Linked DNA regions of Casimicrobium huifangae. The protein of the gene in region 1 interacts with the protein of each later gene in a pairwise test. Links are inferred from orthologs where the notes say so. Each region holds a gene or a part of one and is shown in the gene's direction. Other genes may lie near its edges.

Evidence for each region. Proteins that work in one complex are often made in the same cells at the same time.
Region 2: the proteins of hflC (region 1) and ftsH interact in binary tests that used the Escherichia coli proteins (3 or more experiments, as listed by UniProt). The link is inferred for Casimicrobium huifangae from one-to-one orthologs.

What each region holds. Positions count from the first base shown.
Region 1 is NZ_CP041352.1:1,575,640-1,580,100, reverse strand. Bases 286-3,061 are described here. They hold hflC (protease modulator HflC), read left to right. Parts: upstream 286-1,125; coding sequence 1,126-1,998; downstream 1,999-3,061. Other genes in these bases: FKL89_RS07265 (DUF2855 family protein), read right to left, coding at 2,414-3,061; FKL89_RS07270 (DUF2065 domain-containing protein), read left to right, coding at 2,016-2,207; hflK (FtsH protease activity modulator HflK), read left to right, coding at 286-1,110. In the rest of the region: more of hflK, read left to right, coding at 1-285; more of FKL89_RS07265, read right to left, coding at 3,062-3,514; FKL89_RS07260 (glycosyltransferase family 2 protein), read right to left, coding at 3,618-4,461.
Region 2 is NZ_CP041352.1:1,102,018-1,107,194, forward strand. Bases 860-3,823 are described here. They hold ftsH (ATP-dependent zinc metalloprotease FtsH), read left to right. Parts: upstream 860-1,348; coding sequence 1,349-3,298; downstream 3,299-3,823. Other genes in these bases: FKL89_RS05110 (RlmE family RNA methyltransferase), read left to right, coding at 860-923; FKL89_RS05120 (YfiR family protein), read left to right, coding at 3,345-3,823. Also shown: FKL89_RS05105 (YhbY family RNA-binding protein), read right to left, coding at 1-151; more of FKL89_RS05110, read left to right, coding at 291-859; more of FKL89_RS05120, read left to right, coding at 3,824-3,950; FKL89_RS05125 (diguanylate cyclase domain-containing protein), read left to right, coding at 3,947-5,177. UniProt on the Escherichia coli protein: Acts as a processive, ATP-dependent zinc metallopeptidase for both cytoplasmic and membrane proteins. Plays a role in the quality control of integral membrane proteins.

The sequences.
Region 1 (4,461 bases):
AAACGCGGTGGTGGCGGTTCGCCATTCCCACCGATCAGCCCGCGCTTTGCGGCGGGCGGCCTGGTGCTGGCCCTCGTCGTAGGCGCCCTGCTGTGGCTCGCCACCGGGTTCTACATCGTTGACGAAGGCAAGCGCGGCATCGTGCAACGCTTCGGCAAGTATGTCGAGACCACCGAACCGGGCCCGCGCTGGCATTTCCCGTGGCCGATCGAGTCCCGCACCATCGTCAACCTTAACCAGGTTCGCTCGGTCGAGGTCGGCTTCCGTGGGGCCAGTCGCAACCGTGACGCCAAACAGGCGCAGATGTTGACGGAAGATCTCAACATCATCGATATCGCCTTCGCAGTGCAATACACGCTGTCGGACGCGAGAGCCTTCCTGTTCAACCACCGCAAGCCGGAGGAAGCGGTCGTGCAGGCGGCAGAAACCGCCATGCGCGAGGTGGTCGGCAAACGCAAAATGGACTTCCTGCTCAATCAGGGTCGTGAGGAGTTCGCCGGTGCCACCCAGAAGCTGATGCAGCAATTGCTGGATCGCTACGGCACCGGCATCACCATCAGCAAGCTCAATCTGCAGGCTGTTGCCGCACCCGAGGCGGTCAACGAGGCTTTCCAGGACGTGGTCAAAGCGCAGCAGTACCGCGAGCAGCAGGTCAATGAAGGCCAGGCCTACGCCAACCGCGTCATCCCCGAAGCACGCGGCCGTGCGTCACGTCTGCTGGAAGAAGCGTCCGGCTACGAGCAGAGCGTTGTTACCCGCGCCCAGGGTGATGCCGCGCGCTTCACTTCGGTCGTCGGCGAATACAACAAGGCCCCGGTGGTCACTCGCGAGCGCCTCTACATCGACATGATGCAGTCGGTGCTCGGCAACACCAGCAAGGTGCTGGTTGACCAGCGACAGGGTCAGAGCCTGCTCTATCTGCCGCTCGACAAGCTGATGGATGGCACCCGCGCCGCTGCCAGCACCGGCCTTGGCGCCAGCAGCGCAACTGAGGCGGCGCGTCCGAGTGCGCCGCTGCCCGATCCGGCTGCGGCGGTGGAGGCACCCGGCAACACCCGCAGCAGCAACACGCGCGACACCACTCGCGGTGGCCGCGACTCGCGCAACTAGAAAGGAGCTGACAACATGAACAAGATCGCTCCCCTGCTCACCGCATTCCTGGTCGTGGTGTTTGCGTTCTCGCAGACGCTGTTCACCGTTGATGAACGCGAATTCGCCATGGTCCGCCAGCTCGGCGAAGTTGTCGCCATCAAGGACAAGCCGGGCCTCAACTTCAAGATTCCGTTCATTCAGACGGTCAGCAAGTACAGCAAGCAGATCCTGACGATGGACAGCCCGGAATCGGAGCGCTTCAACACCAAGGAAAACCAGCCCGTACAGGTGGACTCCTTCGTCAAGTGGCAAATCTCCGACGCCCGCGAGTTCTACCGTGCCGTCGGCGGCGACGAGAAGCAGGCCGAACGCCGGATCGGCCAGACTGTAACTTCGCTGCTGCGCGAAGAATTCGGGCGGCGTACGCTGCAGGAAGTGGTGTCCGGCGATCGCGAAAAAATCATGGCGATCGTTCGTGATGCCGCCGAGATTGATGCCAAGAAAATTGGCGTTCGCATCGTTGACGTCCGTCTCAAGCGCGTGGATTTCGATGAATCGGTGTCCACCCGTGTGTTCGACCGCATGCGCTCGGAGCGTCAGCGTGTTGCTGCCGAATTGCGCTCCACCGGTGCTGCCGAGAGCGAACGCATCAAGGCTGATGCCGACAAGCAGGCACAAGTGATCCTCGCCGAGGCCTACAAAAAGGCACAGGAGATGCAGGGCTCCGGTGACGCCAAGGCGGCTGCCATCTACAGCGCGGCTTATGGCCAGAACGCAGAGTTCTATGCCTTTTATCGCAGCCTCGAAGCCTACAAGGCATCGTTCAAAAACAAGAGCGACGTGATGGTGCTCGATCCGAGCGCCGACTTCTTCCGCTTCCTGAAGCAGGGCAGCAAGGGCAAATAGCCAGACCGGCTGCCGTTGTGGACTTCTTCGCCGCGCTTTGTCTGGTGCTCGTGATCGAGGGCCTGCTGCCGTTTCTGGCGCCCAGAGCCTGGCGGGAGACGATGCTGCGACTGGCGCGCTTTAGCGACGGGCAGTTGCGCATGATCGGCCTGCTGTCCATCGCTGCCGGGCTGGTGTCCTACTGGATCACAGTTGCCCTGTTGGGGTGACCCGCACGCGCACGCTCCTGTCCGAGCCTGTCAGCCAGAGAAATCAGCTTTTCGCTGAAAAGGCCAAACGCTCAGGGCGATGACCACCAAAAGGCTGAAAGTCGACAACGGACTGATTGCCGCTGTAGCCCTTATCCAATGGTACTTTCAGCGAAAAGCTGCTGCCACGCACAAGCCCCATGAAGCAGTCGGCAATCGACCCGTGCCTAACTGCCGAAACGCAAAACATGGCCTTCGTTCGGTGGCACCCGCCCCTGCATGACGTCGGCAACAGCCTTGCTGATCGCCTCCTGCCCGGATGAGGTTGCCACCGTCAGCCACTTTGTCGGGCCCGATGTCACCTGCGTGATGAAGCGCTCCCACGCCTCGCCCAGACGCCTCTGCAAGCCGTCCGGCCCCCACTCACCGGCCCGCTTCTTGGCCTGGCTTGGCGCAAAGAACAGTACCGGACGTGGACCGGGCAATGCGCCGCCGCCGCCGAGATGGTCCCAATGGGTGCCGCCAATACTGCAACTGTAGGTCAATGCATCGCCGCAGTGACGATGGATGTCAGCCCGTAGCGCAGCGTTGCCGGCGAAATCGCAATAAACAGTCGGCACCGACGGATCCAGCGATGCCAGCGCGTCGTAGGTCACCACCCGTGAATAGCAACCGAGCGCATTGACGAAGTCAGCGTTGCTCGATGAAGTCAATCCGACCACTTCCACGCCGCCGCGCGCCGCGAGGCAGGCCGCCGTTCCGTAAGCCGTCTTGCTCGACGCGCTCGACAACAAAACCCTGGTCGCGCCAAAGTCCTGGTTGTCGGCAAGAAAGTCATCCAGCAGAAAGCTGGTCGCAAACAGCGGCCGCAATATCGCCAGCTCGGCTTCGCGGTCCTGGCGGTACATGCTGTCAGTGCTGCAGCGGACGTACTGGTTGTAAATCGCGGGCAGTTCGCGCCGATGCTCACTGGCATCGAGAAAGCCACCCGGACCGACGCGCGCCGGCTTCACCAGCAGATGGCTGGACATCGGGTAGTAGCCATAAAAACGTTCGCCAACCGCAACGCCGTCGGCCGCCGATGCGACCACGTCTGCGAATCCCCACACTGGAATGCTGCCGCTCGCAGCATCGTTGGTCGGGAAAAACGCCCAATACTTCATCCGCTCACCAAACATCGCATAGGTGACGTTGTTGGCAGTGAAGGACACCAGATCCACATGAAGCAGGACCTCGCCAGCACCGACAGCCGGCAAGGGGGCCCGATGCCAGCGTCCCTGCGCTGGATTGTTGCGTTGAACGGTGAAGTGCTGCACCGATGCATTCATGGGTCGGCCTCGATCAGGGTTGCTGGAAACAGGTGATGGCGGACACCGCCGCGGTCATTAACCTCGTCCAGCATAGCGCAGCAAGCGCCATGAAAGCCGGCCGTCAGAGTTTCTCGCCAACTCGGGTCAACAGGCGATCCGCCCAAAGCGCAAGGCTTACCAGCGCGATGCTGTCGTGCGCAGTCGTCAGACTCAGGGCGTAGTCAACCGCGACCGGGTCCTCCAGCAACGCGTGAGCAGTGAACGGATGATTCAGCGGCACGCGGTCAACATACATGCGCAGGGCATGCTCGCGCAGGTCCGCAGGCGTCAGCGACGGATCGGTCAGCAAGCGGGCGAACAGCTCGCGCCAATGCCAGAACATCGCCGTCATCTGCTGGCCTGACTCGGCCGCCACCATCTCGGTCGGGTTTTGCAAACGCGTCGATAGCCAACCCAGCAGGATTTTCTGCTGATACTGCTGCTGAGAACGCAACGGAAAATGCGCCAGCCGCACTCCCTCAACGAACACCATATCCGCTGCCTGTGTAGCGCCGTCGGCCATCTCGCGAAGCAGCATGTGACTTCCCGGCACCAGTTGCCAGCGCGCATCAGACAGCAGTAGCCGGGTAAGCACCACCTTGACGTCGGCTTTCGGCTCCTCGGCCACCCGATGACGCATGCGGCGCACCGGATTGGCTTCAGTCGCGTCGTCCACATCGCTCGCAACATAGGTTTGCCAAGGCACCTTGCCGCAGGCGCCAGCCGGCACCCTTAGCAACGCCTGCTCTAGCGCAGCGCGCGACTCGACGCGCAGGAATTCATCACCGTCGAGCGGAAACACGAAATCGGCACCAACCTGGGCAAAGCAGCGTCGCGCGAGGTCGGTCAGTCGCGGCCCTTGCTGGAACGACAGCGACTCGTCATGCAACACCGTGAGCGGCAGGCCCTCCGCCTGCAGGGCTTTG
Region 2 (5,177 bases), 470 kb from region 1 along the record:
TCAGCGCATGCGCGGTGAGTGCGAGGTCGATCTCATGCAGCACGGCGGGGGTGAGGCCGTGCTGGCCAATCATCACCACCGGGTCGAGATGGTGCGCAGCCGCGCGCAGGGCGCGGCGGGCGCTGGAGGACAGACTGGAGGTGGGGGCCATGTGAGCTTTCGTATTTCTTGTTCGGCGGAATTGGCTGCAATTATCTCGCGGCAAACCCCACCTGCGCATGGGGCAGTTGCTCGAAGACCGATAATTCGGGGCTTGGCACCCGCTTTGGCCCTATCGCTCCCGGTCCCTCATGCTCAATCCTGCAGGCAAACGTCACAAGTCAAACAAGGACTGGCTGGTCGAGCACGTCAACGACCCGTACGTGCAGCGCGCGAAGCAGGAAGGTTATCGTTCGCGTGCCGCGTACAAGCTGATTGAGCTGGACCAGAAAGATCGCCTGCTGCGTACTGGTGGCGTGATTGTCGACCTCGGCTCGGCGCCTGGCAGCTGGTGTCAGGTAGCGGCGAGGAAGGTAGGCGCCAGCGGCAAAATTGTGGCCATCGACTTGCTGGAAATGCAGGGCATGAACCACGTCGAGTTCATTCAGGGCGACTTCAGCGATGAGCAGATATTGCGGCAGGTGGAGGCAGCGCTGGGCGGAGCCAAAGTGGATCTGGTCATGAGCGACATGCTGCCGAACATGACTGGCGTGACTGCAATTGATTCGCCGCGTGCAATCTACCTGTGCGAATTGGCGGCCGAGTTCGCCCTGGCCCATCTGAAGCCCGACGGCAAGTTCTTGACCAAGGCGTATCAGGGGCCGGGCTATCAGGAATTTTTCCAGCAGCTCAAACAGCAATTCAAGACGGTGGTCAGCCGAAAACCCGACGCATCCCGTGATCGCAGTGCAGAGATATACCTTTTGGCCAGTGGCTTGCGGTAGTGGTGAGCGCACGCATACGCTGCAGCATCTTTTCGCTGAAACGACCTATGCATAGGGCCTGTATCCAGATTCCATGCAAAGTCGATAATCTGCCTATTGACGTGCTGAGCCCTCGTTGAATGGCGCTTTACGAAGAAAGATGTTGAGCCGTAGCGGGTGGGCATCGGTCTGCGCCAGACGGGTCGAAGCGTACCCGTCCCTGCGTTTTTCACGCCCGGAAGCCGTGATCGGTTGTTGGTTGCCGTGCGCCGATGGTGGATCGCGCTGAATCAGGCACTTTGTCGGCATTTGACGACACAAGTCAAAGGTTTGCCCGATCGTTTCGGCGCCACTCTTGAAAAACCGGCCCCGCCCTTAAAATCGTAGGTAAGTGTGGCTGCCGCTCTCCCCGCCTGTTGCGGGCTTGGCCGTCACCGGAGTGTCGCGTGAACAACATGCTCAAAAACATTGGTATCTGGGTCGTCATCGGTCTCGTCGTGCTGACTGTCGTACAGCAATTTGACAAATCGAGCCGCAAGAGCGACGCCGTGGCGTATTCGCAGTTCATCGAGGAGCTGCGCGGCGGCAAGATTTCCGAGGCGAGCATTGAGGGCCGCAACGTCGAATACCGCACTTCCGACGGCAAAAAAGTCACCTACATCCCCGGTGGCTACGACAAGGACCTGATCAACGACCTGCTCAAGAACAACGTCAAGTTCTCCGGCAAGCCGGAGGAGCAGCAATCGATCCTGACCTCCATCCTGTTCTCGTTCGGTCCGATCCTGCTTTTGATCGGCGCCTGGATTTTCATGATGCGCCAGATGCAGGGCGGCGGCAAAGGCGGTGCCTTCAGCTTTGGCAAGAGCCGTGCGCGCATGCTTGATGAGACCAACAATTCGATCACCTTCGCCGACGTCGCCGGTTGCGACGAGGCCAAGGAAGAGGTGACCGAGATCGTCGACTTCCTGAAAGACCCGAGCAAGTTCCAGAAGCTCGGCGGACGCATTCCGCGCGGTGTGCTGATGGTCGGTTCGCCGGGTACCGGCAAAACGCTGCTCGCCAAGGCGATTGCGGGCGAAGCCAAGGTACCCTTCTTCTCGATCTCGGGCTCCGACTTCGTTGAAATGTTTGTCGGCGTTGGCGCGGCCCGCGTCCGCGACATGTTTGAGCAGGCCAAGAAGAACGCGCCCTGCATCATCTTCATCGACGAAATCGACGCGGTCGGCCGTCAGCGCGGCGCCGGTCTCGGCGGCGGCAACGACGAACGCGAGCAGACGCTGAATCAGATGCTCGTCGAAATGGATGGTTTCGAGGGCTCGCAGGGCGTGATCGTGATCGCCGCGACCAACCGTCCGGACGTGCTCGACCCGGCGCTGATGCGTCCGGGCCGCTTCGACCGCCAGGTTGTGGTGCCGCTGCCCGACATCCGTGGCCGCGAGCAGATCCTGCAAGTCCATATGCGCAAGGTGCCGATCGCCGCCGACGTCAAGGCACACGTGATCGCACGTGGCTGCCCGGGCTTCTCGGGTGCCGACATTGCCAACCTCGTGAACGAGGCGGCACTGTTCGCGGCGCGCGCCAACAAGCGTCTCGTCGACATGGAAGACTTCGAGCGCGCCAAGGACAAGATCTACATGGGCGCCGAGCGCAAGTCGATGGTGCTGACCGAGGACGAGAAGCGCGCCACGGCGTACCACGAATCGGGCCATGCGATCGTCGCGGCCAGCCTGCCCAAGGCCGACCCGGTGCACAAGGTCACCATCATCCCGCGTGGCCGCGCACTCGGCGTCACTTGGCAGTTGCCGGAGCGTGACCGCATCTCGCTGTACAAGGACCAGATGCTGACCGAGATCTCGGTGCTGTTCGGCGGCCGCATCGCCGAGGATCTGTTCGTGAAGAACATCTCCACCGGCGCCTCGAACGACTTCGAACGCGCGACCAAGATCGCGCGTGACATGGTGACCCGCTACGGCATGAGCGACCTGCTCGGCCCGATGGTCTATGCCGAAAACGAAGGCGAGGTTTTTCTCGGCCGCAGCGTCACCCAGACGCGCAACGTTTCGGAAGAGACGCTGCAGAAGGTCGATCTCGAGATCCGTCGCATCATTGATGAGCAGTACGCAGTGTCGACGAAGATCCTCAAAGACAATGCCGACAAGGTTGAGGCCATGACGGCGGCGCTGATGGAATATGAAACCATCGACGCCGACCAGATTGCCGACATCATGGCCGGCCGTCCGGTGCGTGCAATAAAGACATACAACACGCCTGGAAGTGGTGGAGGTGACTCATCGGCAGGCACTGCAGTGTCCACCGATGGCGCAGACAGCGGGGGTAAGGCGGATGCAACATCGCCTGCGGCGGCTTCTTCCAAGGCTGCTTCCGATACGCCCTGACCCGACCGACGGGTCAGGCCTACGCTGGGCGGCCTTAGGGTCGCCTTTGTCGTTTTGGTCGGCGATGCTGCGCGACGGCGGCGGTATGACGCGCATGGTGACTGTGCCTTTCGCCAAAGCCAGCCTGACTGCGGCGGCGGCGTTCTGCGCACTGGCCAGCGGTACCGTACACGCTGCCGATGGCAGTGGTGATGTCTCCGACCTGATCCTTAACCTGTCGCGCTACACATCCTGGCCAGCCTCTCCGACGCGCAAGCAGTTGACGGTTTGTTATGCGCACGGCGGTGCGATGACGACCAACGCGCTCGTGACCGATCAGAACGTGTCCATTCGCGGGCTCCCGGTGCAGTGGCGTCAAATCGCCACGCCGGCACAAATCCCCGGTTGCATGGTGCTCTGGCTCAATGCCGACGTACGTCCGGCGCCGCGCGACTGGCTGGCGGTTGCGGCTGATCAGCCAATATTGACGCTCAGCAACTTTGCCGACTTCACCGCTGACGGTGGCGTAGTCGGCGCTTATCGGGTCGGTACCGATTGGCGTTTTGAGATCAATCTTGAAGCCTTGCAACGCACTAATCTGAACATCGCGGCTGCTGCGTTGCGCCTCAGTCAGAAGCCCAAAGCAGCGCCCGGCACCGGAGAATCGCGATGACTTTGCGGGAATTCTTCAGCCGCTACTCGCTGGCCCGTCGCGCGACGCTGATCACGGTACTGACCTTGCTGGCGATGCTGGCGCTGGCCGGTCTGACGCTGGCAACCCTGTTCCTGCGTGCCCAGATCGAGCACAGTCGTCTGTCCGCCCTGACTCAGGCCAATGTTGCCTCCAGCACCATCACCGCTGCCGTGCGCTTCGGTGGCTACGACGTGATCGCCGATTCGCTGCGCGTCTTCGATACTGGTCCCGGACACGATTCGGTTGCCGTGTTTGACCGCAACGGCAAACTGGTCGCTCAAGTGGTCGCCCCCGGCGAATCAAGCTTTCCGTCAACGCTCGTTGAAGTATCGCGGCTTGTCACCAGCGTGATTGATGCTTCGCCGGTGCAATATCCCTTGCGCGACGATGCCGCCGGCGGCGCCGGACCGCTGCTGGCGACGCTGGTGGTGAATCCGAATCAGAATGCCCTGCAGGCTGCCGTCAGTCGAGCGCTGATGACACTTGGCATTGTGCTTGGAATCACTGCGCCTGCTGGCGTAATCGTTGCCCAGAGTCTGAGCCGCGCGATGTTGCGGCCAGTTGCCGAGCTGACGGCGTGGGCAGAGGAGGTCAGCAAATTGCGCAACCTGGCTACTGTGGCCCCGATGCCGCAGAGTGGGGCGCACGAGGTGAACCGGCTGACTGGCAGTTTCGAGCGCCTGGTTTCGCAGGTGGCCGAACAAAATCGCGAACTCAAGCGCAAGCAGTACGAGCTGAAGGCCTCCAACGCGCATCTGGAAACGATGGCGTTCTCGGACTCGCTGACCGGACTGCCGAACCGGCCGCTGTTCGAGTCGCGATTGCATGAGGCGATCGATCAGGCCAATGCAACGGGGCGGCCGCTGGCGGTGCTGTTTATCGACCTTGATCATCTCAAGGCGATCAATGATCAATACGGTCACGCGGTTGGCGATGCCGCGTTGCGTGCGACGGCAGCCCGCATTCGCCGGGCACTGCGCGGCACCGACTTCCTCGCCCGGCTCGCGGGCGACGAATTCGTAGTCATTTCGCCCAATATCACGAGCGTAGACGATGCCGTCCGACTCGGCGAGCGCCTGACGGTGTGGCTGGGCATCGCACTGCCGGAAGATCGATGGTCAAATCCCGTCCGGGCCAGCATCGGTGTAGCCGTGTTTCCCGATCATGGCGAGGATGTGCAGACGCTGGTACATGCTGCGGACCTCG